2 regions of the Janthinobacterium sp. CG_23.3 genome follow, and region 2 is predicted to be linked to the other one. Evidence: riboswitches for the same ligand, from Rfam matches in the RefSeq annotation. Region 2 holds a riboswitch; the other holds the start of a gene.
What was found. Region 2 has a riboswitch for thiamine pyrophosphate ahead of thiC (phosphomethylpyrimidine synthase ThiC). Riboswitches for the same ligand answer to the same signal wherever they lie in the genome.
Positions count from the first base shown of each region.

Region 1: another riboswitch for thiamine pyrophosphate. It lies ahead of ACFDR9_RS18755 (TonB-dependent siderophore receptor); the one in region 2 lies ahead of thiC (phosphomethylpyrimidine synthase ThiC).

Region 1 is NZ_JBJXIB010000086.1:5,582-20,891, forward strand. It holds gene ACFDR9_RS18730 (hypothetical protein) at 193-543, opposite strand; gene ompR (two-component system response regulator OmpR) at 815-1,516, shown strand; gene ACFDR9_RS18740 (ATP-binding protein) at 1,529-2,884, shown strand; gene ACFDR9_RS18745 (Imm26 family immunity protein) at 2,942-3,406, opposite strand; gene ACFDR9_RS18750 (hypothetical protein) at 3,476-3,775, opposite strand; TPP riboswitch at 3,897-3,996, shown strand; gene ACFDR9_RS18755 (TonB-dependent siderophore receptor) at 4,072-6,210, shown strand; gene ACFDR9_RS18760 (hypothetical protein) at 6,487-7,485, shown strand; gene ACFDR9_RS18765 (AAA family ATPase) at 7,633-8,166, opposite strand; gene pnuC (nicotinamide riboside transporter PnuC) at 8,163-8,780, opposite strand; gene ACFDR9_RS18775 (hydantoinase B/oxoprolinase family protein) at 9,101-12,724, opposite strand; gene ACFDR9_RS18780 (MFS transporter) at 12,751-14,025, opposite strand; gene ACFDR9_RS18785 (putative hydro-lyase) at 14,168-14,980, opposite strand; gene ACFDR9_RS18790 (LysR family transcriptional regulator) at 15,126-15,310, shown strand, end outside.
Region 2 is NZ_JBJXIB010000099.1:6,713-22,022, forward strand. It holds gene ACFDR9_RS20285 (Crp/Fnr family transcriptional regulator) at 1-263, shown strand, start outside; gene ACFDR9_RS20290 (PAS domain S-box protein) at 366-2,627, shown strand; gene ACFDR9_RS20295 (response regulator) at 2,671-3,837, shown strand; gene ACFDR9_RS20300 (hybrid sensor histidine kinase/response regulator) at 3,854-5,188, opposite strand; gene ACFDR9_RS20305 (ATPase domain-containing protein) at 5,200-6,666, opposite strand; gene ACFDR9_RS20310 (hypothetical protein) at 6,671-7,075, opposite strand; gene ACFDR9_RS20315 (ATP-binding protein) at 7,712-8,875, shown strand; gene ACFDR9_RS20320 (SGNH/GDSL hydrolase family protein) at 9,010-9,666, shown strand; gene ACFDR9_RS20325 (hypothetical protein) at 9,663-9,932, shown strand; gene ACFDR9_RS20330 (EAL domain-containing protein) at 9,977-13,618, opposite strand; TPP riboswitch at 13,865-13,969, shown strand; gene thiC (phosphomethylpyrimidine synthase ThiC) at 14,047-15,310, shown strand, end outside.

The DNA of each region.
Region 1 (15,310 bases), on a different contig from region 2:
TGCACGCAATAAATTAATCTTACACGCAAGCCAAATGGAGTTGGGAATAATTGAAGGAATAAGCAGGCGGCGCGTGCGCCGCGTCAAAGGCCGCGCATGCCAAGTGGGCGCGATTTTCGTTGGTCGGGTCGACCCGCCAGGGCGCGAGCCGGCAACGTTGGCTCGCATCCCGCCCGTTCCGCCGCGGCCAAGCTAGCGGCGCGGCGGCGTCGAGTAGATGTCCTGGCCGGCTTCGTTGATCTGGCGGCGCAGGTCGCGCCGCTCGTCCGGCGTCAGGCGGCCATTGCGACGCGAAGCGTCGGCCCGTTCCTGCATCGCGCGGCGCTGCTCGTCGGCGCGGCCGTCGCGCTGCTCGCCGCGCTCGCGGCTGTCGTTGTTACTGCGCTGGACTTCGTCGCGGCGCTGCGGGACGGGAGCATCGCCGGCCGCGCCGGCGAGACCGCCGCCCAACAGCGACGCGGCAACCAACACGGCGGCAACGGAGGAGTGAACGCAAAAGAGCGCGCGGGCGGCGGCGTGACTGTTTTTGGGTTCGATTTTCATTGTGTTCCTCTTCCGCGATGCCGGGTAAAGATATAAGCTTTAATTCCACTGATGCCCCAGTGTATGATGCTTTACACGGGGCAGTAAGAGCAAATGGGTAAAGTTTGTAACACATTGTAATGGGTCGCCGCGCGCGTTCTCCGACGAGCGCCGAGACGTTACCATAGCAACTTAGATCTGACAACACGACAACCAAATGACCACAACTTCGACGACCAATTCCGCCAACTTGACAACGACGCAGACCAGCAATGGCCACCAGGCCAAGATTATGGTGGTCGACGACGACGTGCGTTTGCGCGATCTGCTGCGCCGCTATCTGACCGAACAGGGTTTCAACGTCTTCACCGCGGAAAGCGCGACGGCGATGAACAAGCTGTGGCTGCGCGAGCGCTACGACCTGCTGGTGCTCGACCTGATGCTGCCGGGCGAGGACGGCCTGTCGATCTGCCGCCGCCTGCGCGGCGCCGGCGACCAGACCCCGATCATCATGCTCACCGCCAAGGGCGAGGACGTCGACCGCATCGTCGGCCTGGAAATGGGCGCCGACGACTACCTGCCCAAACCATTCAACCCGCGCGAGCTGGTGGCGCGCATCGGCGCCGTGCTGCGCCGCAAGGGTCCCGACGAAATCCCCGGCGCGCCGTCGGAGACGCCGCAGACCTTCGAGTTCGGCAATTTCATCCTCGACCTGGGCACCCGCACGCTGAAGAAGAGCGGCGAGACGGTGCCCCTGACCACCGGCGAATTCTCGGTGCTGAAGGTGTTCGCGCGCCACGCGCGCCAGCCGCTGTCGCGCGAGAAGCTGATGGAACTGGCGCGCGGGCGCGAGTACGAGGTGTTCGACCGCAGCCTGGACGTGCAGATTTCGCGGCTGCGCAAGCTGATCGAGCCGGACCCGTCCAGCCCGCTGTACATCCAGACCGTCTGGGGCCTCGGCTACGTCTTCATCCCGGAGGGGCAGCCGCGCTGATCGGCGGCGCGCATGAAGCACCTTCCCGTCATTAGTCTGGCGCGCCTGAAAAGCGGCCTGTTTTGGCGCACCTTTTTCCTGCTCAGCGTGCTCACCACGCTCAGCATGGCCGCCTGGATCGCCATGATCAGCGTGGTCCAGCGCGAGCCGCAGGCGCAGCAGATTGCGGCCCAGGTCATTTCCGTCGTCACCATCACGCACGCCGCGCTAACCCACTCGGCGCCGGAGTTGCGCAAGGAATTGCTGTTCGAACTGGTCAGCAACGAGGGCATCCGCGTGCTGCCGCTGGAACCCGACGACAAGGTCGAGCCGCCGCCGGACAACTGGCTGATGCCCGAAATCGTCGCGATGGTCAAGGACAAGCTGGGCGACGATACGCGCTTCTCGGCGCGCGTCAACAGCGTCCCCGGCTTCTGGGTCAGCTTCAAGATCGACGACGACGAATACTGGCTGATGCTCGAACGCGAGCGCATCCGCGGCCTGACCGGGGTGCAGTGGCTGGGCTGGGCCAGCCTGGTGTCGCTGTTGTCGCTGCTGGGCGCGGCCGTCATCTCGAACCGCATCAATCTGCCGCTGGCGCGCCTGACGGTGGCGGCGCGGGCGATCGCCGCCGGCAAGGCGCCCGAGCCGCTGCCCGAGAGCGGGCCGATTGAAATTATCGAGGCCAACCGCAGCTTCAACCAGATGGTCGACGACCTGCGCCAGGTCGAATCGGACCGCGCGGTGATCCTGGCCGGCATCTCGCACGACCTGCGCACGCCGCTGGCGCGCATGCAGCTCGAAGTCGAGATGGCGCGCCTGTCCGACGAGGCGCGCGAGGGCATCCAGTCCGACATCGCGCAGATGGACGCGATCATCGGCCAGTTCCTCGACTACGCCAAGCCGACCGAGACGGCCAGCTTTACCAGCGTCGACGTCAGCGCGCTGCTGGCCGACAGCGCGCGCGAGGCGATGCGCATACCCGACATGGCGGTGACGACGGCGATCGCGCCGGACGCCCACGTGATGGGCAACGCCACCGACTTGAAACGCGTGATCAACAACCTGATCGAGAACGCCCGGCGCTACGGCCGCAGCGCCGACGGCGAGCGCATCGAGGTCGACATCGGCTGCCACCTGAAGAGCGTGCACGGGGCGCGCCGCGTCGTCATCGACGTGCAGGACCACGGCCAGGGCGTGCCCGACAGCCAGATCGAACAATTGCTGAAACCGTTCACGCGGATGGACACCGCGCGCGGCCAAGCCAACGGCGCCGGGCTTGGCCTGGCCATCGTCGAGCGCGTGCTGCTGCGCCACGGCGCCGAACTCCATCTGAGCAACCGCGCCGGCGGCGGCCTGCGCATCCAGATCACCATGCTGGCGGCCTGAGCGAAGCCTGGCCCCGGGCCGGAGCCCCGTGAACGGGCCGCGCCGATGGCCGCCCGGCTATTCGGCCAGCATTTTGCTCATCAACATCTCGGTGGCGCCATAGCCGTACAGCGAATCGCTTTCCAGGCCGGGCGTATCGTAGGGCACCGACTCCTCCCGCTCCAACTTGCCGGGATCGGCGTCGGAATAGGTGGCGCGCCAGGCCCGCTTGAGCATGTCGGCGCGGCGGATGAACGATGGAATCGGCCAGGCCTCGCGCTCCCACCCGTCGGACACGCCGATCACCGGCCAGCGCTCGTTGACCAGGCCCAGGTCGCCGGTGCGCAGGCGCCGGATGGCCTGGTGCGGCTGCAAGCGCTCCAGCTCGGCCAGGGCCGGCAGCGCGTCGCGTTTCGGCCCAAACAAATACGCCAGGATAATGCGCCCCGACGGCGCCATGCGGGCCACCACGCCGACGGCGTAGCCCCCACCCTTCAACGGTACGGCAAACCAGGTGCCCTCTCGGTACGGCAACAACTTCATTCCAACCCCTCTCTTATTCGACAACTAGGCGGAACAATACGCCAGGATGGAAAATCGCGTCGCAGCGCACTACTCGTACTGGAACTGGGCGACGATCGGACCGGCCTTGAACAGCGCGTCCTTGAGCTCCTTGTCGAGCCGGTTGTCGCGCCGGCGCATCCATTCCAACAGCATCGCGGCCTGCCTGCGGCAGACGTCGCCGCGTTGCGCCAGCACGCGGCGCAGCTCCGGATCCGTACACGCCTCGAAGCGCTGGTTGCACAAATCCAGCGCGGCCAGCTCCTCGGCCAGCGTGGCGATGGCGCGGTGCATATCCAGCGTCGGCGCCGGCAAGGCGGCGCCCGCTTCCTGCAATTCCTCTTGTGACATACAGCACTCCCTCAGTTGGCATGAGGCGCATTCTCCACCGCCGGCGCGTAAACCTCAAGCGGCACACATGTTGTAATTCGGCCCACCGCGGGCGCGGCGGCGGGCCGTTCGTGATAAGCTTCGGCTTCGCTAGGGGTCCTGGGAACGCTGTTTCCGGGTGAGAGATACCCTCCGTACCTGATCTGGATAATGCCAGCGAAGGAAAGCGCAAAGTCCCCCTCCTTTGATTGCTCCTGCGCTGGCCCCGGCCGAACAAGCAGCTTGTCGGCAGCGCCGACCTGAACCACGAGCATATTATGTCTACACCGAATTTATCGATTTCCCTTATCGCGCTGGCGATCCTGCAAGCTTTCGCCGCGCCCGCCTCGGCCCAGTCGGCCCAGCAGGAGATGCCGGAAGTGGTCGTCACCGGTAACCGCGCCGGCGCCGCCGGCCGCGCCTCGGTGGCCGGCTTTTCCGACGCGCCGCTGCTGCAGACGCCCGCCTCGGTCAGCGTGGTCTCGCGCGCCCAGATGCAGGACTTGCAAATCCGCTCGACCAGCGACGCGATGAAGTTCGACGCCAGCGTCAACGATTCCTACAACGCCGTCGGTTACGCCGAGCAGTTCTCGATCCGCGGCTTCGCGCTCGACAACAGTTCGAGCTACCGCAAGGACGGTCTGGCGATCCCCGGCGACACCCAGATCGCGCTGGAGAACAAGGAGCGCATCGAGGTGCTGAAGGGCCTGGCCGGCTTCCAGTCCGGCGTCGCCGCGCCCGGCGGCATCATCGACTTCGTCGTCAAGCGCCCGACCGCCGCGCCGCTGCGCTCGGTCACCGTCGGCGCCAGCGAGCGCGGCACGCTGTACGGCGCCGCCGACCTCGGCGGACGCTTCGAGGACCGCCGCTTCGGCTACCGCATCAACGCCGCCGCCGAGCGCCTGCGCTCCTACATCAAGGGCGCCGACGGTAACCGCAAATTCGTCTCCGGCGCCTTCGACTGGCAGATTTCGCCGCAGGCGCTGCTGCAAATCGACGCCGACTACCAGGACAAGTCGCAGGTCTCTGCGCCCGGCTTCCAGTTACTCAGCGATACCGCGCTGCCGGGCGGCGTCGGCGCCGATGCGATGCTGAACCTGCAGCGCTGGAGCATGCCGGTGCAGACCCAAAGCAGCAACATCGGCCTGCGCTTCCATTACCAGTTCAACCCCGAATGGCACGCCACGCTGTCGGCCAACCGGCACTCCTTCAAGCGCGACGATTACACCGCCTTCCCGTACGGCTGCAGCTCGGGTCCCGAGTATGTCGAGCATTTCTGCGGCAACGGCGACTACGACGTCTACGACTACCGCAGCCTGGGCGAGTCGAAGTCGCCGCTGGCGACCCAGGCGCTGGTCCAGGGCAAGTTCAGCACCGGCGCGCTGCGCCATGAATTCACGGCCGGCACCTCGTACTTCCACCGCCTCGACCGCGCCGGCGTGTACACCTATGACTACGCCGGCACCAGCAATATCTACCGGCCGGTGCTGGTCGCGCCGACCGGCCTGAGCTCCGGGCCGGTGCGCGACCGCCGCACCGAGAACGAGCGCGCCGTCTTCGCCCAGGACATCCTGGCGCTGGCCAGCAACTGGAAGTTGCACGCCGGCCTGCGCTACGTGCAAGTGAAGCGCGACGAGTACCTGCCCAAGTCCGACACCAACGTCAAGACCGACGACAGCTTCCTGCTGCCGAACGCGGCGCTGGTCTACAACCCGCTCGACAACGTCGCCGTGTACGGCGCCTACTCGCAGGGGATGGAACACGGCGGCGTTGCGCCGCACGAGACCTCGAACCACGACACCGCCCTCGCGCCGTCAAAATCGAAGCAGATCGAAGTGGGTGTGAAAGCCGACCTGACGCGCGACTTGACGGTGTCGGCGGCGCTGTTCCAGATCCGCAAGGGCCTGGAATATACGGACTCCACTGTCGATCCGAAGGGCACGTATGTGCGTAACGGCTTGGCGCAACACCGCGGCCTGGAACTGGCGGCGCAGGGCAAGGCGACGCCGAACCTGAGCTTGGGCGTGTCGGCAACGGCGTTGAACACGCAACAGTCGGGCACCGGCATCGCCGCCATGAACGGCAAGCGCGTCACCAACGTGCCGGCGTTCAAGTCGTCGGTGTACGCCGACTACGCCGTGCCGCAAGTGGCCGGCCTGAAGCTGAACGGCACCTGGCTGTACGCCGGCAAAAAAGCCTTCACCAAGGAAAACACCGTGTTCGTGCCCGCCTACCACGTGCTCAACCTGGGCGCCGCCTACGCCACCAAGATCGGCAACACCGCGGCAACCCTGCGCGCCAACGTCGACAACGCGCTCGACAAGTTCTACTGGCGCGACGTGACGCAGGAATCGGGCGGCTACCTGTTCCCGGGCGCCCCCCGCACCCTCAAGGTGTCGGCGCAGTTCGACTTCTGACGCGTGGCGGCGCCGCGGCGCCACCGATGCAAGGACAAACCAGCGGCGCGCCGCTGGTTTTTTTTCGTTTCGGCGGCGCCTCAGGGTGGGGTCAACAACAAAGCAATGTTGTAATTTAGAGTTATCAAATACAAATTAATATTGCGTCAACAATTTAACTGTGACAACATTGATTCGCTGTCTGAATGTCAACAGCACGGAGCCGGGAGTAGCCGTTTCCAATCGATGCAGTCGTCGCGTGCACGCCTGCTTTTTTTGTCGTATTTAAGGGGTTTTATGCGTAAAATTATTTTCCTCACTTCGATCCTGGCCACCGGGGCTGCCCACGCCGACTGGGTCCCGCGTATCGAGTCCGCCAGCTACACGGCCAACCTCACCGTCAACGGCAGCAACGCGCTGGCATATTCCGAAGACAAACGCCTCTACGGTCCACTCGGCGGCGTGGCCCGCGAAATGCAGGCCGTGCCCGCCACGCTGCAGAGCGGCCTGAACGCCGTGATGTCGCAGCAAATCACCGCCAACGGCGCCCGTTTCCTCGACGGCACCCTGAGCGGCAACGCCGCCATCACGATCCGCCCGCAAAGCAGCGGCGTGGCCGCGTTGGCGTTGACCGGACTGAGCTACCAGGTCCGCAGCGGCTATTCGGGCAAGAAATGGGGCGTCTTCAGCTACGATTGCGTCAACACGACGACGATGAGCAATATCGCCATCAACGCCCAGTACGGTACCGCCGACGGCAACATGCCGGCCGACCAGGTCGGCATGACCGCCAACGTCAGCTCCTCGACCGATTGCGACTCCAACCTGAGCTGGATTCTGCCGGTGCTGGGCAACCTGCTGATCAAGAACGCCGAAGGCAAAATCTCCAGCGCCGTCCAGGATGGCGTCAAGGGTGGCCTGGCGAAGATCAAGGACGTGCTGTTCTTCCAGCGCGACGCCAATTGGCTGGTCGGCTTGAATCGCCTGATCCCCGCCGACAAAGTGGTTCAATTGCCCGATGGCAGCAGCTTCCCGATCGGCCAATATGTGCAAAACAATCTGGGCTATCTGCTGGCCAACAGCCAGATCTCGATTAACTTGGGTGCCGGCGCTCCGGTGCGCCCGGTCTACGGCATGAACGAGCCGCAATCCGACGTCTTCAGCGGCGATATCATCACCCTAGCGGTATCCTCGCCGGCCGTGTCGTTCGCCGTGCAAGTGGGCGAGCGTTCCAACGTCAGCTGGTCGTGGAAGTGCAGTATCCGCGATCCGAGCCGCGTGTGCCAGATTCCTTGATCGGACGCGGCGTCGCACGCCGCCCCACGCCTCACTTGAACTGAGCGGCGCCCGGTGCGGCGCCCGCGCCGCCGCCGGCCACGCCGGCCGGCGCAGCCCCGCCGCACCGTCGCGCGCCCGCCTTTCCCCACATACAAGCGGCGCCGCTCAAGCGGGCGCCGGCGCGCCGAGTACGGACTCGGCTTGCAGCAGGCGCCGCGCCAGGGGGCCGTCGACCAGCAGGTAGGGTATCGCCCGCGCGGCCAGCTCGTCGAGCAGCATCCGGTGTACGCTCTGGCGCACGCCCTCCGACTCGCGCTGCAGGCCGTCGGCGACCCACGGGCTGTCGGGCGCCGTCACCAGCGTGACGTCGTAGCGCCGCGCCGCCGTCAACGCGGCCAGGCCCGGGTCGACGCCGCCGAAATAGAAGCGGCTGTAGAGCGCCGTCATCAACGGCGTGGTGTCGCAGAACAGCAAGGCGCCGGCGCGCGGCGCGGCCGCCAGCTCGCGCGCGACCTGGGTGCTGGCGATGAAAAATTGATCCGACTCCAGCGGCACGCGAGCGCGCGTCTCGACGAACTCGCGCAGGTACTCCGGCACCCAGACGGTGTCGTAGCGGGCCGCCAGCGCGGCGGCGAAGGTCGATTTTCCGGACGACTCGGCGCCCAGAATCGCCACCCGCACGCAGCCCGCCCGGCTCACTTCAACACCATCGCGTCGGCGGCGGCGCCGTCCGCCGCGCCCTTCCAGGCGCGCAGGCCGAGCGCCGCCATCACCACGAAAACCGCGTATAGGATCGCCGTCAGCATCAGGTTCTTGTACAGGTACAGGCCGACGTAGAGCACGTCGACGACAATCCAGATATGCCAGTTTTCCAGCTTTTTGCGCGACAGCAGCAACTGGCCGAGCAGGCTGCCTGCCGTCAGGAAGCCGTCGGCGCGCGGCACGTCGGTGTCGGTATAGGTTTGCAGGAACCAGGCCAGCACGGCGAAACCGAGCAGCCAACCGGCGCCGGCCAGCGCCCAGCCGCGCCCGGCCAGCCGCGTCACCGGCAGCTGCGCGCCGTTGGCGGCGCCGCGCAGCCATTGATACCAGCCCCAGGCGGAAACGACGATGAAGACCAGCTGCAAACCCATGTCGCCGTACAGCCTGGAATGGAAAAACACCATGCCGTAGGTGGCCGACGAGACGATGGCGAACAGCCAGGCCCAGTGGCTCTGGCGGATATTGAGCGCAACGTTACACAGCGCCAGCACGAAGGAGACCAATTCCAGCGGGTTGGTGACGAAACCTAATAGGGCGATCGCTTGGTTCATGAATAGGGGGAAGATGGCGGCAGTGGGATGCCGTCGAGTTAATCTGACGCGGTCCGATCGGCTCGGCCGACTTTGGCGGTATGCGCCCCGGCGGCCGGCCGCGGCGCAGCGCAAGACCGGCAAAACCCGGTGGCGCAGTATGCAAGATTCAGCTTGAATATGCAAGATTCGGCGCGCCGCGGCGAGGCGCCGTTGGCGCGCTCGAGCTGTTCAGTCCCCAGGTTTTTTGGTTTTTCTGTTGTTTAACTTATTTGCCGCCAACGTGTAAAGCAAACCAAAGGCAGAGAGCCGGGGCTACGCCCTTGGTTTCTTATTTGACGTCAGGCGCCGAAGCCGCCGCCTCCCGGGGTTTCGATGGCGAAGACGTCGCCGGCGCCCATTGCCGCCGTGTGGGTGGCGCCGAAGCGTTCGACCGTGCCGTCGCTGCGTTCGATCCAGTTGCGTCCCAGCGCCCCCGGCGCGCCGCCCTCCAGCCCGAACGGGGCGATGCGGCGGTGTCCGGCCAGGATGTTGGCGCTCATGCTTTGCAGGAAGCGGATGCGCCGCAGCGCGCCGTCGCCGCCCCGGTGCAGCCCGGCGCCGCCGCTGCCGCGGCGGATCGCGTGGCTTTCCACCAGTACCGGAAAGCGCCACTCCAGCACCTCCGGGTCGGTCATGCGCGAGTTCGTCATGTGCGTCTGCACCGCCGCCGTGCCGTCGAAACCGGGACCGGCGCCGGAGCCGCCGGCGATGGTTTCGTAGTACTGGTGGCGCTCGTCGCCGAAGGTGAAGTTGTTCATCGTGCCCTGCGACGCCGCCATCACGCCGAGCGCGCCGTACAGCGCGTCGGTGACGTATTGCGACACTTCGACGTTGCCGGCCACCACCGCGGCCGGGTAGCGCGGGTTCAGCATCGAGCCCTCGGGGATGATCAGCTTCAGCGGTTTCAGCACGCCCTCGTTCATCGGGATGTCGCTGTCGAGCAGGGTGCGGAACACGTACAACACCGCCGCCTTGCACACCGACAGCGGCGCGTTGAAGTTGCTCGGGCGCTGTTCGCTGGTGCCGCTGAAGTCGACCGTGGCGCTGCGCTCGGCGTGGTCGATGCTCAGCTTGACGCGGATCACGGCGCCGTCGTCCATCTCGTAGGCGAAGCTGGCGTCGCGCAGGCCGCTGATGGCGCCGCGCACGGCCGCCTCGGCGTTGTCTTGCACGTGCCGCATATAGGCCAGCACGACGTCCTCGCCGTAGCGGCCGCAGGCGCGCAGCAGTTCGTTGGCGCCGGTCTCGCAGGCGCCCAGTTGGGCGATCAGGTCGGCGACGTTCTGGTCGATGTTGCGGCTCGGCCAGGGGCCGGCGCCGAACAACTCGCGCACCAGCGCTTCCAGGAAGACGCCGTTGTCGACGATCTTGATATTGTCCAGCAGGACGCCCTCCTCCAGGATGCTGGTGCTGTTGGGCGGCATCGAGCCGGGCGTGATGCCGCCGACGTCGCCGTGGTGGCCGCGCGCCGCCACGAAGAACAGCGGTGCGCCCTGGTCGGCGCCGTAGATCGGGCACACCACCGTGATGTCGGGCAGGTGGGTGCCGCCGTTGTAGGGCACGTTGAGCACGTAGGCGTCGCCCGCCGACATGCTCTCGCCGTGCTGGCGGATCACGCACTGCACGCTGTCGCTCATCGACCCCAGGTGCACCGGAATGTGCGGCGCGTTGGCGATCAGGTTGCCGTGGCGGTCGAAGATGGCGCAGGAAAAGTCCAGCCGCTCCTTCATGTTGACGGAATAGGCGGTGTTTTCCAGCGTCGTGCCCATCTGCTTGGCGATCGACATGAACAGGTTGTTGAAGATCTCCAGGTGGATCGGGTGCGCCGCCGTCGTCACCGCGTGGCCGGCGCCGGCGTTGGCCCCGGCCGCCCTTTCAAGCATGATCGAGCGGTCCTCCAGCACCCGCGCCGACCAGCCGGCGTCGACCACGATGGTGGCGATTTCCTCGCGGATGATGGCCGGGCCGGCGACCACGCTGCCCACCGCCAGCGCGGCGCGCACGTGCAGCGCGATCGGCACGGTGGCGCCGCCGACGTAGCTGAGCACCTGGCCCGGCGCCGCTACGGCTGCGGCGGCGCCGGCCGGCACCTCGATGACGAAGTCGCCGCCGTTGCCGGCGCCGATGGCCTCGGCCGAGATCGACTCGATCACCAGCGGCTGGCCCTCCATGACGAAGCCGAAGCGGCCCTTGTACAGCGCGGCGAAGGCCTCGGCCATCTGCGCGTGGCCGGCGCAGGCGATGACGAAGGCCGAATCGGTGTCCTGGTATTTCAGGCGCGCGCACAGCTCGAGCGTGATGTCGTCCGGCGCCACCTGCTGCGCCAGCAGTTCGGCGCGGGCCTGGCGCGCCAGGCCGTCCAGCCGCGGCTGCAACTGCGCCAGCGCGGCCTCGGACAGCACCTGCTCGACGGCCGCCTCGCGCATCGCGCGGATGTCCGCCAGGCCCATGCCGAAGGCCGACAGCACGCCGGCGAACGGGTGGATGACGATGCGTGTCATGCCCAGCACGTCGGCGACGCGGCAGGCGTGCTGGCCGCCGGCGCCACCGAAGCAGCACATGGCGTAGTTGCCGACGTCGTAGCCGCGCTCGACCGAGATCGACTTGATCGCTTGCGCCATGTTGTCGACCGCCACCGCCAGGAAGCCGTCGGCCACCGCGCTGGGCGACATGCTGGCGCCGGTCTCGCGTTCGATCCGCGCGGCCAGCTCGGTGAAGGTGCGCTCGACCACGGCGCGGTCCAGCGGCAGGTCGCCGTTCGGCCCGAACACGTGCGGGAAGTGCGCCGGCTGCACCCGGCCGAGCATGACGTTGCAGTCGGTGACGGTGAGCGGGCCGCCCTGGCGGTAGCTGGCCGGGCCGGGATTGGCGCCGGCCGACTCCGGCCCGACCTTGAAGCGGCCGTGCTCGAAGCTGCAAACCGAGCCGCCGCCGGCCGCCACGGTGTGGATGTGCATCATCGGCGCGCGCACCCGCACGCCGGCCACCACGGTCTCGAAAACCCGCTCGTAGGCGCCGTCGTAATGCGCCACGTCGGTCGAGGTGCCGCCCATGTCGAAGCCGATCACCTGGCGCAGGCCGACCGCGGCGCAGCTCTTGACGGCGCCGACGATGCCGCCGGCCGGGCCGGACAGGATCGCGTCCTTGCCCTGGAAGCGGGCGGCGTCGGTCAGGCCGCCGTTCGACTGCATGAACATCAGCCGCACCGCGCCGGTTTCGGCCGAGACCCGCGCCACGTAATCGCGCAGCACCGGCGACAGGTAGGCGTCGACGACGGTGGTGTCGCCGCGCCCGACGATCTTCATCAACGGGCTGACCTGGTGGCTCACCGAGATCTGTGTAAAACCGGCCAGCTCGGCCAGCGCGCGCAGGCGCAACTCGTGCCGCGGGTAGCGGTAGGCGTGCATCAGCACGATGGCGATGGCGGCGACGCCCCTGGCGCGGATCCGCCGGAACTGTTCCAACAGCAGCGCCTCGTCGGGCGCGCGCAGCACTTCGCCGCGCGCGCCGATGCGCTCGTCGACTTCCAGCACCTCCTCGTAGATCAGGTCGGGCAGCTCGATCTTCATGGCGAAGATGTCGGGCCGGTCCTGGTAGCCGATGCGCAGCTGGTCGGCGAAACCGCGGGTGATCGCCAGCGCGGTGCGCGCGCCCTTGCGTTCGAGCAGGGCGTTGGTGGCCACCGTGGTACCCATTTTGACCACCTCGATCCGCTCGACCGGCAGCGCCTCGCCGGCTTGCAGGCCGAGCATGTCGCGCATGCCCTGCACCACCGCGTCGTCGTAGCGCTCGGGGTACTCCGACAGCAGCTTGTGCGTGACCAGCTTGCCGTCCGGGCGGCGCGCGACGATGTCGGTGAAGGTGCCGCCGCGGTCGACCCAGAATTGCCAGCGCAGCGGAGCGGGGGAGTTGTGGTTTTTCATGGCGTGTCTCTTTTATGGATAGGTGGTCAGGATTCGAGTTGCTTGCCGCGGGTTTCCGGCAGCGTCAGCGCGGCCAACACCATCACCCCGTACGCGGCGGCGGCGAACAGGCCGATGGCCTCGCCCAGCGGCATGTGCTTGCTGCTCATGCCGATCAACAGCGGGAACAGCGAGCCGACGGCGCGGCCCATGTTGTAGCAAAAGCCCTGGCCGGAGCCGCGGATGCGGGTCGGAAACAGTTCGCTGAGGAAGGCGCCCATGCCGCTGAACACGCCGGAGACGAAAAAGCCCAACGGGAAGCCGAGGAACAGCATCACCGAGTCCGTCACCGGCAGGCGGGTGTAAGCCAGGGCGATGCACAGCGAGCCGACGGCGAACAGGATGAAGTTCTTCTTGCGGCCCAGCTTGTCGGTCAGGAAGGCGCTGACGGTGTAGCCGACATACGAGCCGAGGATGACCATGGCCAGGTAGCCGCCGGTGCCGAGCACGGTCAAGTGGCGTTCGGTTTTCAGGAAGGTCGGCAGCCAGGTGGTGATGGCGTAGTAGCCGCCCTGGGCGCCGGTGGTCAGCAGGACGGCGCGCAGCGTGGTGCTGAGCATGGCCGGCGAGAAGATGTCGGTGAACTTGGCGCGCTCGGCGCCGTCCCGCTGTATTTTCTGCTGCGCCACGAACACTTCCGGTTCCTCGACGAAGCGGCGGATGAAGATCACGAACACGGCCGGCAGGATGCCCAGCAGGAACAGCGAGCGCCACGCCAGCTCGGGCGGCAGCAGCGAGAACATCAGCGCGTACAGCAGCGCCGAGGCGCCCCAGCCGATGGCCCAGCCGGCCTGCACCATGCCGACCGCCTTGCCACGGTCTTTGGCGCGGATCACCTCGGCGATCAGGATGGCGCCGGCGGTCCACTCGCCGCCCATGCCAAAGCCCATCAGGCCGCGCGCCAGCAGCAACTGGCCGAAGTTCTGCGCCAGGCCGCACAACACGGTAAAGACGGCGAACCACAGGATGGTGATTTGCAGTGTACGGACGCGGCCGATGCGATCCGACATGACGCCGGCGATCCAGCCGCCGAGCGCCGACGTCAGCAGCGTGACGGTGCCGATCAGACCGGCGTCACCCTTGCTCAAGCCCCAGGTGGCGATCAGCGTCGGGATGACGAAGCTGAGGAACTGGGTGTCCATGGCGTCGAGCGCGTAGCCGACCTTGCAACTCCAGAAGGTGAGGCGCTCCTTGCCCGTCAGCTCGTGGAACCAGGAAAAATAGCCGCCCTTGGCCTCGGCTGGCATCACTTTGGTATTCATGTGAATCTCCTCTTGTTGTAGTTATGTTGTAGTAAATCGAATGCCCGGGACCGCAAAACCAGTCAGAGGCTCGGAGCATGGGAGGCAGACCCTCGGGGACACGGTGCCCCCGTCTGACCCCAGGTTCACGCCCGTGGTCTTTTTAAAAAGCCGCCAACGACGCGTTGGTAATATCCGTCACCAGCATGTAGCCCGGTTTATGCGTCAGCACCAGCGCCAAGCCGGCGCCGCGGATCGCCTCCTGCGGCGTGACGCCGCAGGCCCAGAACACCGGCAACTCGCCCGGCAGGATGTCGACGGCGTCGCCGAAATCGGGCCGGCCCACATCCACGATACCGATTTCGGCCGGATCGCCAAGGTGCACCGGCGCGCCGTGGATGGCCGGAAAGCGGCTGGTGATCTGCACCGCGCGGATGGCGTCGCGCGCCTTCATCGGCCGCATCGACACCACCATGTTGCCGGCGAACGGCCCGGCCGCCTGGTTCGCAATATTGGTGCGGTACATCGCCACGTTCCTGCCTTGCTCGACGTGGCGCAGCGCGATGCCGGCCTGCATCAGCATCTGCTCGAACGAGAACGAGCAGCCGATGGCGAAGGCCACCATGTCGTCGCGCCACAGCTCGGCCAGCGTCTCGGCCTCGGCCGCCAGCGCGCCGTCGCGGTAGACGTAATAAGCGGGCACGTCGCGGCGCACGTCGAGGTCGCAGCCCAGCGCAGGCAGGTTCCACTGCCCCGGCTCGCCCACCGCCAGCAGCGGGCAGGCCTTCGGATTGCGCTGGCAAAAGCGCAGGAAATCGTCGGCATGGGCCTTCGGCAATATCACCAGGTTGGCCTGCGCAAAGGCGCCGCAATAGCCCGCGGTTGGAACGCGGAACTGGCCGCTGCGCACGGCGCGCCGCAATTCAAGTGGTGTCATGGTGTGGTCTCGTTGGTCTCGGGGAAAGCAATGAGTCAAGCATAGACTTGATCAAACGACTAGGCCAACTAGTAATTATTGCTGCGGCAGGTAAGTTTTACTTACCGGCCCCGGCTATCCGCAGGGGCAAGGTTAAGGTATTCTTGACCGTCAAATCCACCCCGCCCCCCCACCCTGGAGCGCCATGAATACCCGCTTCATCGACACCTTTGTGACGCTGGCCCAGCTGCGCAGCTTTCGCGCCACCGCCCGTGCGCTGCACGCGACGCCGGCCGCCATCTCGCTGCGCATCAAAAGCCTGGAAGCGGAGTTGCAGACCGAGCTGATCGACCGCGCCTCGAAGGAATTCCGCCTGACCGCGCACGCCGA
Region 2 (15,310 bases):
TGCTGCTGACGCTGGACCGCCTGCCGACCAACGAATTGACAATGACGCAGGAATTGATCGCCAACATGCTCGGCGTGCGCCGCGAGGGCGTCACCGAGGCCGCCGGCCGCCTGCAGGGCTACGGTTTCATCAGTTACCGGCGCGGCCACATCACGGTGCTGGACCGGGCCGGCCTGGAGGGCGACGTCTGCGAGTGCTACGCCGTCGTCAAGAAGGAGTTCGCGCGCCTGCTGTCGGACGTGCGCCAGCGCCAGGCGGCCTAGGCCTAGTCAACACCAGCATGCCGGTGCGCCGGCATCGCGGCATTGCCGCCACCTTGTGGGAGCCGAGGCTTGCGCTCCCAAGCAGTTGATCAAGGTTACAATATGATGCAAACGAATCACACCATGCCGGCCGAGCGCCTATTGTCCATCGGCTTCGGCGCCACCTTGCTGGTGCTGCTGGCGCTGGGCGTCGTGCTGGCCTGCGGCGGCGCCGCATCGCTGCCGGTGCTGCTCGCCGTCGAGGCGGCCATCGCCGGGCTGCTGCTGTTCCTGGCGCTGCTGCACCGGCGCATCCGCCCGCTGCTGCTGCGCCCGGAGGTGCCGGTCTCCGAACCGTTGCTGAAGGCCGGCGCGTTGCAGGACGCCATTTTCAACAGCGCCAACTTCTCCAGCATCGCCACCGACGCCCAGGGCGTGATCCAGATTTTCAACGTCGGCGCCGAGCGCATGCTGGGCTACGAGGCGGCCGACGTCGTCGACAAGATCACCCCGGCCGGTATTTCCGACGCCCAGGAGGTGGTCGCCCGCGCCGCCGCCCTGAGCCTGGAACTGGACACGCCGATCACCCCCGGCTTCGAGGCGCTGGTGTTCAAGGCCTCGCGCGGCATCGAGGACATCTACGAGCTGACCTACATCCGCAAGGACGGCAGCCGCTTCCCGGCCATCGTCTCGGTGACGGCGCTGCGCGACGCCGAGGGCAAGGTCATCGGCTACCTGCTGATCGGCACCGACAACACGGCGCGCAAGCGGGTCGAGGCCGAGCAGGCCGTGCTCGACCAGCGCCTGCGCGACCAGCAGTTCTACACCCGTTCGCTGATCGAGTCGAACATCGACGCCTTGATGACGACCGACCCGCGCGGCATCATCAGCGACGTCAACCAGCAGATGGAGGCCTTGACCGGCTGCACCCGCGACGAGCTGATCGGCGCGCCGTGTAAAAACTACTTCACCGAGCCGGAGCGCGCCGAGGCGGCCATCGGCCGCGTGCTGCGCGAGGGCAAGGTCACCAACTACGAGCTGACCGCCATTTCGCGCGACGGCACGGAGACGCTGGTGTCGTACAACGCCAGCACCTTCCACGACCGCGAGCGCAAGTTGCAGGGCGTGTTCGCGGCGGCGCGCGACATCACCGAGCGCAAGCAGTTCGAGCGCGCGCTGCAGGAAAACAACGTCGAACTGGAAAGCGCGACGGCGGCGGCCGAGAAGGCCAACCTGGCCAAGTCCGAGTTCTTGTCGAGCATGAGCCACGAATTGCGCACGCCGCTCAACGCCGTGCTCGGCTTCGCCCAGTTGATGGCGTCGGAGACGCCGCCGCCGACGCTGCCGCAGCAGCGCTCGATCGACCAGATCCTCAAGGGCGGCTGGTATCTGCTGCGCCTGATCAACGAAATCCTCGACCTGGCGATGATCGAGTCGGGCAAGGTCACCATGTCGCAGGAGGCGATGTCGCTCACCGACGTGCTGCAGGATTGCCAGGAAATGATCGAGCCGCAGGCGCAAAAGCGCGGCATCCGCATGCAGTACCCGTCGTTCGACCTGCCGCTGTACGTGCACGCCGACCGCACCCGGGTCAAGCAGGTGATGATCAACCTGCTCTCGAACGCCATCAAGTATAACCAGAACGGCGGCTCGGTCGCCGTCGAGTACGCGCTCGGCGAGACCGGCCGGGTGCGCGTGAGCGTGCGCGACACCGGCGCCGGGCTGGCGCCGGAGCAGCTCGAGCAGTTGTTCCAGCCGTTCAACCGCCTGGGCCAGGAAAGCAGCACCGAGGAGGGCACCGGCATCGGCCTGGTCGTCACCAAGCAACTGGTCGAACTGATGGGCGGTCAGATCGGCGTCGAAAGCGAAGTCGGCGTCGGCACCACCTTCTGGGTCGAGCTGGAGGCGTCCAGCGCGCCCGTGCTGGAGGCCGGCCACGCCACCGCGCCGCAGATGGCGCAGCAGGAGTCGGCGCTGCGCACCCTGCTCTACGTCGAGGACAACCCGGCCAACCTGGCCCTGGTCGAGCAATTGATCGCCCGCCGCAGCGACCTCAAGCTGTTGACCGCGATCGACGCCCACCTGGGCATGCAACTGGCGCGCGCCTACCAGCCCGACGTCATCCTGATGGACATCAACCTGCCCGGCATCAGCGGCTACGGCGCGCTCAAGCTGCTGCACGACGACCCCGTCACCCAGCACATCCCGGTGATGGCGCTGTCGGCCAACGCGGTGCCGCGCGACATAGAAAAAGGCCTGGACGCCGGCTTCTTCCGCTACCTGACCAAGCCGATCAAGGTGCTCGAATTCATGGACGCGCTCGACCTGGCGCTGCGCCACGCGACCGAGCACGGCCTGGCCGAGACCGACGAGGCCGGACGATAATGCCGCACACCACCCGTACACCGTTTTTTTTGGGAACACCGTAATGTTGCAAGCCTCCGAAATTCTGAACGCCAGCATCCTGATCGTCGACGACCAGGAAGCCAATGTCATGCTGCTCGAACAAATGCTGCACAGCGCCGGCTACACCCGCATCGTCACGACGATGGACCCGCGCGCGGTGCACGCCCTGCACACGGCGCAGCGCTTCGACCTGATCCTGCTCGACCTGCAAATGCCCGAGATGGACGGCTTCGAGGTCATGGACGGCCTGCGCGGGATCGAGCCGGACGGCTACCTGCCGGTGCTGGTCATCACCGCCCAGCCGGGCCACAAGCTGCGCGCGCTGCAGGCCGGCGCCAAGGACTTCGTCAGCAAGCCGTTCGACCTGGTCGAGGTGAAAACCCGCATCCACAACATGCTCGAGGTGCGCCTGCTGTACCGCAAGCTGGACGACTACAACAAGGTGCTGGAACAGACGGTGCTCGAGCGCACCGCCGAGCTGCGCGAGAGCGAGGCGCGCTTCCAGCGCTTCACCGAGCTGTCGTCGGACTGGTACTGGGAGCAGGATGCGCAGGGCAAGCTGACCAAGTTTTCCGGCCCGGTGCAGGAAATGCTGGGCATCGGCGCCGAGGCGGGCGACGCCGGCGTCATGGCCGGCCGTTGGAACGCCGACGAGCGGGCGCTGTTGAACGACAACATCGCCAACCGCCGGCCCTTCCTCGACTTCATCTACAGCCGCGTCAACGCCGACAACAGCATCCAATACCTGCAGGTCAGCGGCGAACCGATGTTCGACGCCGGCAGCCGCTTCGCCGGCTACCGCGGCATCGGCATGGACGTCACCGAACGGATGCGCCCGAACCGCGAGCAACTGCGCTTCCGCGGCGCCATCGACGCGCTCGAAGTGGGCATTTGCCTGCTCGACCCGGCCACGCTGCGGGTGGTCGACGCCAACGAGACCGCCTGCGCCATGTCGGGCTACAGCCGGCAGGAGTTGTACGCGCTCGACATGGCCGACTTAGGCGTCGGCGACGGCGCCCAGTTGCAGCAACGCTTCAACGCGCTGCTGGCCGGCGGACCGGTGCACCTGCAAAGCGCGGAGCTGCGCCACAAATCCGGCGCGATACTGCCGGCGGCGATCAACTGGCGCGCGGTGCAGAGCGGCGGGAAATGGGTCATCGTCGGCGTCATCGCGCGCGTAGGCGCGTAGGCGCGGCGGCGCCGCTTCAGGCCGAACGCGCCTGGCCGCGCGCCGCGCAGTGGGCCGCTATCGCCGCGGTCAAGGCGTCGGGGTCGACCGGTTTGACGAAATACCCGTCGAAGCCGGCCGCGATGGCGTCGGCGCGGTCTTGTGGTTGGCCGTATCCAGACAAGCCCAGCAGCAACGGCTGGCGGCCGCGCGCCGAGGCGCGCAGGATGCGCGCCAGTTCAATGCCGCTCATCTCCGGCATGCCGATGTCGCAAATCACGACATCGTAGAGGTCGTCTTGCACCATCGCCAGCGCGGCTCTGGCGCTGGGGGCCGTGCTGACCTTGTGCAGGTCCAGTTCGAGCAGCAGTTGCAGGGTCTCGGACGCGTCGGCGTTGTCGTCGACCAGCAGTATTGTGCAGGTCGGACACGCCGGGTGGGCGTCCGGCGCGGCCGCGCAGCCGCAGGGGGCGACCGTCGGCAGGGTGACCAAAAACACGCTGCCGCAGCCGGGGCCGGCGCTACCGGCCGTCACCGTTCCGCGGTGCATCTGCACGATGTTGCGGACAATGCTTAAACCGATGCCGAGTCCGCCTTCGGTGCGCGCCGGCGAGCGCGAGCCCTGGGTGAACAGGTCGAAAATATGCGGTAACAAGTGCGCGCTGATGCCGGCGCCATTGTCGCTGACCGCCACCTCGACGCGCTGCGCCAGCGCTGTCACGACAACGCGGATGCAACCGCCCTCCGGGGTAAATTTGGCGGCGTTGGCGAGCAGGTTCGAGAACACCTGCGTTAGCCGCACATGGTCGCCGTCGATGCCGACCGCGCCGGGCGGCGCCTCCAGGATCAGCCGCTGCCGGCGTGCGTCCAACGCCGGCTGGACGGCTTCGACGGCCCGCTCGAGTACGTCGGCCAGCAGGATCGATTGTACTCGCAGCGAGATCTTGCCGCTGTTGATGCGGGCCGCGTCCAGCAAGTCGTCGAGCAGGCGTGATAAATGGCCCGCCTGGCGGCCAATGATGGCTTGCAGTTGGCCGAGCTGGGGCGAGGCGTCGGGCGTCTTGCCGATCAGCGCGGCCGCACCGCTGATCGGCGCCAGCGGGTTGCGCAATTCGTGCGCCAGCATCGCCAGGAACTCGTTTTGGCGCTGGTTGCTCGCCTCGGCCTCGTCGCGCAGGTTTTGCGCGTTGATGGTGGCCAGCACCAGGTTCTGGTTCGCTTCGAGCAACTGCGCGATCAAGTCTTCGCGCGCGTCATAGCCGCGCACCGGCGCGCGCCGTTCGGTGATCTGGTCCCACAGCGCGGCTTGGCTGGTCCGCGGCCCAGGGCCGCCGCCGCTGTCAAGTATCGCGCCGCTGTCAAGTATCGTCATGGCGCTGTCGCTTAATCCGACGTTGTGCTTGCTCTGGGGTGGCCCGAGAGCAGGCCTTCGAATGGCATCGGTCGCTCGTCGATCTCGATGCCGCGGTCGGTGATGACGTAGTGGCGCAGGTCGGTGCTGTGGGCGCTGCCGCGCACCTTGACGACGGAGATCACTTTGCTCAGGCGGCCCTCGATCTCGACGTAGCGCATGGCGACGATGGCGTCGACCAGGAAGGAGGTGTCGGCCTGGCTGAAGCGCATGTCGGTGAAACGGTCCTCCAGGCCGATGGTCACCAGCACGGTGACGCCCAGATTGGCCAGCGTGGCCAGGATGCGAAACACCGACTCGCGGAAATCCTGGCGGCCTTCGGGCGCCAGGTACAGGCCCAGTTCCGACAGCGAGTCGATGACGACGCGGGTGGCGCCGGTGCGCACGACCTCCTGCACCAGCTCGTCGAGTAACTCTTCAACCGGCAGGTCGAGTGCGCGGCCCTGGACAACGCTGACGGCGTCGCGCTCGAGCAGTTGCGCCAGGCGGGCGTTGCGGACAATGGCGGAACCCTTTTCAAAGCAGGCCAGCACGCCTTTCTCGCCCAGGCGCGCGCCCTCGGCCAGGAAGGCCGCGCCGAGAATGGTCTTGCCCGAGCCGGACGGCCCCACCACCAGCACCGCGTGACCCAGCGGCAAGCCGCCGTCCAGCAACACGTCTAGCTGGGATACGCCCGTCGAGACGCGGCGGGTGTTCTGGTCGACCGGCAGGGCGCGGTCCCTGGCGGCCAGCGGCGGCAGCAGGCGTGGATAGATGCGTAAGCCGTCGCCGGTGATGCGGAAGGTATGCGAGCCAGACAAATGGGCGTGGCCGCGCATCTTGATGATGCAGATCTTGCGCACCGCCGAATTTTGCTCGACTTGCTGCGACAGCGAGAACAGGCCGTCGGCGACCGTCATCACCGGATTAGCCTCGACCTCGGCCGGCGCGTATTCGCCGATCAAGAACGTCGTCGCCTGCCAGCTGGTCATGCGCGTGCCCAGTTCCTGGACGAAGTGCTGCATGTCGGAGACGCCCTCGTTGCCGCTCTTGGCGGTCTGGATCACCGAGCGGAACGAGTCGACGAACACCAGCCCGGGGGCGAAGGTTTCGACCTCGCGGGTGATGCGTTCGAGCACGCCGCTGAAGTCGCCGGCGCGCAGGTTCTCGGCCAGGTTGACGTAGCGGATACAACTGTCGACCTTGTCGATGTCGAAAAACGCGAATTGTTGCTGGTAGCGTAGCATTTTCAGCGGCGGCTCGCCCAGCACGGTGAAGAACAGCGCCTTCTTCTGTGGGCTGGCGAGGCCGAACATGATCTGGTGCGCCAGCGTGGTCTTGCCGGTGCCGGGCGCGCCGGCGATCACGTTGAAGGAAAATTCGCTGAGGCCGCCGCCGAGCAGCGCATCGAGTCCCGGCACGCCACTCGGTTGGACTCCCAGGCTCACTTTGTCATTCATTTTTCTATCCTTCAGGCTCATCTGCCCATGCGGTGTTCAGAAGCCGAGTGGTGAGCGCCTCGCCGATTAAACCCGACAGCAGCCCGGTGAAGCTGTCGAGCAAAGCGAGGTTCGCGTTGTCCGCGCTGGCCGGGTCGATGGACGAGAGGTTTTCCTTCAAGCTCGAGAGGAGGGCGTCGATTGCCTGCGGCGACGGGCGGGGCGTCAACCCTGGATGCCTGTCGCCGACCAGACGCAGGGCCCGTCCATACAGCGCGCAGTAACCGGCCTCGCCGATCAACGGGCTCAAATGCCCCGCCAGCCGCGCCCAAACGCGCAACGCCCGGGCGACCGGATCGGCGCCGCCATTGCGCGCTACGACGGCCATCGCCCGCCGCACTAATAGTTGCGTGTCGTCATCTTTGTCCATTGCCGCTAGCTTTGCTGTGTGTATTGAACGCTACAGGCCCTGTTGCGCCACGCAATAGAGGTGAACTGGCTGCATTTAGTATAGCACCTTTACTATGGATAGCAGAAGTCATTTGTGTTTTAACTAAACACTTGGATGTGGACGATCCAATGCGGATTGGAAACTAAACTACCTTTTGGAATATAGCTATATTTGCCTAGTTTAAGAATGACAATTATGTACTGTTTTCTTGGTTTGCGAGGTGCGCGAATTGTCCCGCTAACGGTGAATATGTTGGCTGCAAATGATTTTATGCGTATAATTAAATTCATCGTAAAATCAGTGGCTTGGGATTTGGAAAAATGCATTTAAAGTTTCCTGGTGACATCTAAATAGTTTGGGCGGGAGCAATTTTTATAAGAGCTCTGCGCACAATCAGTGCGCTACCGTACAGACTTGCCATGGCCTTGAGCGCGATTTATTTACGGTGGGGTGGTTGAAAATATGCGGCAATCCGCAGCGGAATAGCAAGCTCTTCATTAGCAAAGCAAGCTCTTCATTAGAAAAGCAAGTCCATCATTAAAATATACCTCATCGGTGTACTCTTGCAGTGATTGAATATGCGCGAAGGATGGGGATTTATAAGGGGCGTTTATCATGATGATGCATCATTTTCTCAACCACAATCGCCTCGAATTGATCGAGCGTTGCCGGGACAAGGTTGCTTTGCGACCCTTGCGCGGCGCGACCCGGGAGCAGCTGGAACATGGCGTGCCCTTGTTCCTGGCTCAGCTCATCGAAACCCTGCAAATCGAGCAAACCGCGGAGCCGATGCGCAGCCGCGCGATTTCCGGCCAGGCGGGCGGCGATAAGCAGTTCTTGTCGGTCATCGGCGCAACGGCGGCGCAGCACGGCCGCGAGCTGTTGGGGCTAGGATTCACGGTGGACCAAGTGGTGCACGGCTACGGCGATCTGTGCCAGTCTATCGGCGATTTGGCCGCGAAACGGAACGAGGCGTTTGACGTGGACGAATATCGTACCCTCAACCGTTGCCTGGACAACGCCATCGCCGACGCCGTGACGGCATTCTCTGGACAGCGCGATGTCGTCGCCGCCGACCAGCAGGCGCTTGCCGTCAACGAACGCCTGGGCTTTTTTGCCCACGAATTGCGCAACTATCTGAACACCGCGACGCTGGCGCTGACCGCCATCAAAACCGGCAAGGTTGGCGTTTCCGGCACGACCGGAGCGGTGCTGGACCGCAGTCTGGTGGGACTGCGCAACCTGATCGACCGCTCCCTCACCGAGGTGCGCATGAGCGCGGGCATGTCTTTGCAAAACCGCCTGTATTCGCTCGCCGACTTGATCGCCGAGCTCAGGTGCGCCGCAACGCTGGAAGCGCAGGTGCGAGGCTGCATCTTTACCGTCCCCGCGGTGGACCCGTTGCTGGCGGTGGACGCCGACCGGGATTTGCTGTTCTCGGCCGTGGGCAACCTGCTGCAATACGCGTTCAAGTTCACCTTGCCGGGAACCGAGGTGACACTGCACGCCTACGCCGAAGCGGAGCGTATCTTCATCAACGTCAAGGATCACTGCGGCGGCTTGGCGCCGCATGTCGCGGAAAACATGTTCACGCCGTTTGCGCAGGGCGAGGCGGACAAGACCGGGCTTGGGCTCGGACTGTCCATTGCCCGCCGCAGTGTCGAGGCAAACGGCGGGCGTCTTAGCGTGCGCAATCTGCCCGGCTGCGGCTGCGTCTTTACCCTCGAGTTGCCGCGCCACGCGCTGGAACCGCCCTCCACGACGGAGTCGGTAGATTGATGCGCTGCGGGCCGGCGCGTCGATTAATTAAGCTTTTGTCAATCTAGCCGTTTTCGATGTACAATTTTCCCTGATTCAAGCCATGGCCCGCTCCGGCCGCTCCGGTTCGCGCCCGTGCCAAATGGGGGACGTTGATGCAACAACACATACTGGTCTATGCCGATTCTTTGTCCTGGGGCATCGTCCCGGCGACCCGCCGGCGCCTCGACTTCGACCAGCGCTGGCCGGGCGTGATGGAAGCCGCGCTGCTGGCCGGCGCGCGCCGGGTGCGCGTGCTCGAAGACTGCCTGAACGGCCGCCGCACCGTTTGGGACGACCCGTTCAAGGCCGGGCGCAACGGCCTGGCCGGCCTGGCGCAGCGCATTGAAAGCCATTCGCCGCTGGCGCTGGTCGTACTACTGCTGGGCACCAACGACTTCCAATCCACGCACCAGAACCACGCCTGGCACGCCGCCCAGGGCATCGCCACGCTGGTCGGGGCGATCCGCGGCGCGCCGATCGAGCCGGGCATGCCGGTACCGCCGGTCTTGGTGGTGGCGCCGCCGCCGATGCGCACGCCGCGCGGGGCGCTGGCGCCCAAGTTCGCCGGCGCCGAGCAGCGCAGCGCCGGTCTGGCGGACGCCTACCGCGCAGTGTGCGCCGAACTCGGCTGCGATTTCTTCGACGCCGGCGGCGTCGTCGCGTCGAGCCCGATCGACGGCATCCACCTCGACCTGGAGCAGCACGCGGTGCTGGGACTGGCCCTGGCCGACGTCGCCGCCGCGCTGTTGGCCAACAGGGGCGGCACATGATTGAACAACAAACCGCCCAAGCCGCCCGATGCCGCTACTGGTTTCCGGCCAAGTCCTACGGCTGGGGCTGGGGCTGGCCGTCGGCCTGGCAGGGGTGGCTGGTGCTGGGCCTGTTCGCGCTCCTGCAGGGCCTGGGCATACTGTGGTTTGCGCCGGCCCGGGCTGCGCTGGCCTACCCGCTCTACGTCGCCGCGCTCGTCGCCGCGCTGCTGGCGGCGTGCTGCTTGAAGGGCGAACCGCCGCGCTGGAGTTGGGGCAAAAAATAGCCCGTTTCCGCGCGGCCAAGGTTGTCGGATGACGCCGTTCCGGCTCATTGGCGCGCGCACCAGGGCTGCGGCCGCTGGATCGCGTAGCCCTGCGCGAAGTCGACGCCGATCTCGCGCAGCGCCTCCAGCGTGGCCTCGTCTTCGACGAATTCGGCGATGGTGCGGATGCCCATCACGTGGCCGATGTGGTTGATCGATTCGACCATGGCGCGGTCGATCGGCGCCTTCACCATGTCCTTGACGAAACTGCCGTCGATCTTCAGGTAGTGCACCGGCAAATGTTTGAGGTAGGCGAACGACGACATGCCGCTGCCGAAGTCGTCGAGCGCGAACTGGCAGCCGATGGCGCGCAATTCGCGCATCAGCGCGGTCGCCTGGACCAGGTTGGCGATCGCCACCGTTTCGGTGATCTCGAAGCAGATGCTGGCCGGGTCGACCGCCGATTGCTGGAACTGGCCGCGGATGAATTGCAGGAAGTCGTCGTCGCACAGCGTCGCGCCGGACAGGTTGATGGCGTAGACGGTGCCGGCCGCCCGCTCGCCGTCGATGCTGGCGCAACCGGCCAGCGCGGTGCGCACCACCCAGCGGTCGATGCTGGGCATCAAGCCGTAGCGCTCGGCGGCCGGTATGAACGCCATCGGCGGCACGATGGCGCCGTCCTCGTCGCGCATGCGGATCAGTAGTTCGTGGTGCGGCGCCGCGCCGGCGCCCGCGTCGAGCGCGGCGATCTCTTGCGAATACAGCACGAAGCGGTTGTCCTCGAGCGCCGCGCGGATGCGCGCCACCCAGCCCATCTGGCCCTGCCGGTGGGCGAATTCGGCGTCCTCCTGGCGGTAGACCTGGACCCGGTTGCGGCCCTTTTCCTTGGCCACGTAGCAGGCCGAGTCGGCCATGCCGAGCACGTCGCCGAGGGTCATGCTGTCGTTGCTGTAGGTGACCAGGCCGATCGTCACGCCGACGGCGAAACTCTTGTCCTTCCAGACGAAGCGGAAATCGTTGACGCTGGCGCGCAACATTTCGGCGATGCGCGCGGCGGCCGGCGTCGGGCAGCTGTCGAGCAGCACGCCGAACTCGTCGCCGCCCAGCCGCGCCAGCGTGTCGGTCTGGCGCAGCTTGCCGTTCAGCACGCTCGACAACTGCCGCAGCAACTCGTCGCCGGCGACGTGGCCGCAGGTGTCGTTGACGATCTTGAACTGGTCCAGGTCGAGGTACAGCAGCGTGTGCTCCTTGTGCTGGATCTTGCCCGTTTGCAGAGACAATTCGACGCGCCGTTCGAATTCGCGCCGGTTGATCAGGCCCGTCAGCGGGTCGTGCGTGGCCTGGTGGGTCATCTCGGCGGCCATCTTGCGCGCCGCGCTGACGTCGTGGAACACCAGCACCACGCCGATCATCTCGCCCTCGCGGCCGCGGATCGGCGCGGCCGAGTCCTCGACGGCGAAGCGCTGGCCGCTGTGGCGGTGGATCAGCACGGTGTTTTCCTCCAGCCCCGCCAGTTGCCCGCTGCGCAGCACGGCCTGGACCGGGTCGTGCGCCGGCTCCTGGGTGCGCTCGTCGATGATTTTGAACACCTCGGGCAGCGGGCGCCCGAGCGCCTCCTCGTCGGGCCAGCCGGTCATGCGCTCGGCCACCGGATTGAGGTAGGTGACCAGGCCGGCGGTGTCGGTGGTGATGACGGCGTCGCCGATCGAGTTCAGCGTCACGTGCAGCCGCTCCTTCTCGGCGAACAGCGCCTGCTCGGCGCGCTTGCGCGCCGTGATGTCGCGCACGATGCCGACGAACTGGCGCTGGCCGCCGACGCGCATGTCGTTGATGCTCAATTCCAGCGGGAACACCGCGCCGCCGGCGCGCAAGCCCGGCAACTCGACGCTTTGGCGCCCGACCACGCGCGCCGCGCCGCCCTGCAAATAGCGGCGCATGCCGCCGTCGTGCGGCGCGTGCATGTCGGACGGCATCAGCATCTTGATGTTGCGACCGAGCACGTCGGCGGCGGCGTAGCCGAATATCCTGCTGGCGGCCGGGTTGAACGATTGAATCGCGCCGTCCTCGTCTATCGTCAGGATGCCCTCGTCCACGCTGCCCAGCAGGGTGGCGATCTGCTGCTCCTTGTCGGCCGCCGCCGCCTCCGACCTGAGCAGGCGCAGCGCCAGCGGCTTCAACTGCGAGCGCAGCAAGGCGGCCCCCAGCGCGACCAGCGCCGTCAGCCACATCAGCAGCGACCTGAGCTGGTCGCGGATCACCGCGTACAACTCGACCGTGTCCTGCTTGAGAACCATCCCCAGGCCGGGCGCCAGCAGGCCGTAGGCCGCCACCACGTTCTTGCCGCGGTAGTCCAGCGTATTGACCACCCCGGCCGCGCCGCCGAGCGCCCGCGACATCGCCAGCGGTTGGCCGTACGTGCTGAAACGGCTGGGGCGATACAGCACGGGGTTGCGCGATTGGGGCAGGCACAGCAGGTTTTTGCCGGCGCCGACGCAGATGCCGGTTTCGCCGGTGGCGCCAAATTCGCCGACGTCGGTCAATTGCGCGTACAGCGCGTCGAGCGAGCGCTCGAGCACCAGCGTGCCGAGCGCGCCGGCGTCGTCGACGACGCGCAACGTCGTCCTTAACCACAAGCCGTCGGCCCACAACAGCACATTGGCGCCGCCGCCGGGTAGCGCGGCGGCGAAGGGCGACGAGGCGGCGAAGCGGCCGGTCCGCAACAGCTCGGCGCCGGCCTGGTCGTACAGTAGCGCGCCGCGGAAGCCCGACGCCAACAAGCTCTTGCCGATCGCCTCCAGGTCCGCGGCGGCGTCGGCGTTGGCCGGGTCGCGTCCGAGGCGGCGCGTGGCGTCGATCAGGCCGGGACGCCTGGCGGCGGCGGCGGCGCTTTCCAGCGCTTGCGCGATCGAGGTGCGAAACAGCAACAGGCGGTTGTCGAAATTCGAGGACAGGCGTTGCCGCAGGGTCTTTTCCAGCACCGCCTGTTGCGACACGAAGCCGATCAGCCCGGCGGTCATGGCCAGCACCACCAGGATCGAGCAGCCCATGAAGACGATTTTTTCATCTTCCTTGAAATGGCTGCGCGAGCGGTACCAGTCGGCCTTGTTCCAGCCCAGCCAGAGGGCCGAGCCCGCCAACATCATGCCGACGGCCGTGTGGATGGCCATCCGCGCCGAGCTGGCCCAGCCGTACAACAGGTCCGGCGCCAACGCGTACCCCACCAGGCCCGTCAAGCCCAGGGCCAGTACGCACACGGTCAGCACCTGGGTCGCCACGGCCCGCCGCTTGTTGCTCACGCGCGACATCAGCGCCAGCGCGGCGCCGATCGCCATGAAGGACAGCGCGGTGTTCGGCGCCATGCGCCCGGGACGCACATTGCCGTCGCCGATCCACAGGTGCAGCGAGGGCAGGTCGATGCCGAAGCTGACGTCGAACAGCATTTCCGCGAACGACAGCGCGCCCACCGCGAGCTGCAGCGCGCCGACGCCGTCCTGCAGCGCCGCCAGGGGTTTGCGCGTGACGCCCGGCAGGACGATGGCCGCGCCGACGCCGACAAAACACAGGGCGGTATTGAACACCATCGGCACGAAGCCGGGGCTGAAGCGCACCATCAGCGGATACTTCAGCAACCATCCCAGCAGCACCGTGGCGCCCAGCGCCAACAGGGCCGCGCCGATCAGGGTTCTGGGTGTGTCAGCTTGGCTCATGTGTGCGGGACTCTCATTGCGACGGCGTTGCGCGGACCCGGCGTCGACAAAACGCCGGGCGTTGCCGGAAGCTTATAACAAGACTTACCCGCCACCAAGCCATATTACTCAAGGAAATCATCAATCTTGTGCCCGGCGGCAACACACGCCGCGGCCCGCGCCATATGCCGCCGCCGCGCGGCACATGTGTTTCAAATGATGTCGGCGCGCGCCGGGAACGCGTATAATTGTCTTGCTGCCGAAAGGCGGCAACGCTAGGGGTCCTGCGCGTCGATGGCGATGCGCGGGTGAGAAATACCCTCCGAACCTGATCTGGATAATGCCAGCGAAGGGAAGCTTTAGGAAGCGCCGGCCACCGGCGTCGCCGAACCTCCTTAGCTGGCTCCAGGCTGCATTTTTAGCCCTACACGCCAAGCCAAGGAGCCACATTGAACGCCAATCCGACATTCCTCTCCGCCACCGCGACGGTCGACCAGGCCGCGATCGCGCCGCTGCCCAATTCGCGCAAGATTTACGTCGAGGGCAGCCGCCCCGACATCCGCGTGCCGATGCGCGAAATCAGCCAGTCCGACACCGAAGCCTCGTTCGGCGGCGAAAAGAACCCGCCGATCTACGTCTACGACACCTCCGGCCCGTACACCGACCCGGACGCCGTCATCGACATCCGCTCCGGCCTGGCCGCGCCGCGCCTGCCGTGGATCGTCGAGCGCGGCGACACCGAGGAGCTGGCCGGGCCGAGTTCGGACTACGGCATCGAACGCCTGGCCGACCCGAAGCTGGCCGAGCTGCGCTTCAACCTGCAGCGCAAGCCGCGCCGCGCGCTGGCCGGCGCCAACGTCACGCAGATGCACTACGCCCGCCGCGGCATCGTCACGCCGGAGATGGAGTACGTCGCCATCCGCGAAAACATGCGCCGCCGCGAATACCTGGAGGAGCTGAAGGGGTCCGGTCCGATGGGCCAGCGCCTGGCCGACCTGATGGGCCGCCAGCATCCGGGCCAGTCCTTCGGCGCGGCCATCCCGGCCGAGATCACGCCCGAGTTCGTGCGCGAGGAAATCGCCCGCGGCCGCGCCATCATCCCGGCCAACATCAACCACCCCGAAGTCGAGCCGATGATCATCGGCCGCAATTTCCTGGTCAAAATCAACGCCAACATCGGCAACTCCGCCGTCACCTCGTCGATCGGCGAGGAAGTCGAGAAGATGACCTGGGCCATCCGCTGGGGCGGCGACAACGTCATGGACCTGTCGACCGGCAAGCATATCCACGAGACGCGCGAATGGATCGTGCGCAACAGCCCGGTGCCGATCGGCACGGTGCCGATCTACCAGGCGCTGGAAAAGGTCAACGGCAAGGCCGAGGACCTGACCTGGGAGATTTTCCGCGACACGCTGATCGAGCAGGCCGAGCAGGGCGTCGACTACTTCACCATCCACGCCGGCGTGCTGCTGCGCTACGTGCCGATGACGGCCAAGCGCCTCACCGGCATCGTCTCGCGCGGCGGCTCGATCATGGCCAAGTGGTGCCTGGCGCACCACCAGGAGTCGTTCCTGTATACGCATTTCGAGGAAATCTGCGAAATCATGAAGGCCTACGACGTCTCGTTCAGCCTCGGCGACGGCCTGCGCCCCGGCTCGATCTACGACGCCAACGACGAAGCCCAGCTGGGCGAGCTGAAGACCCTGGGCGAGT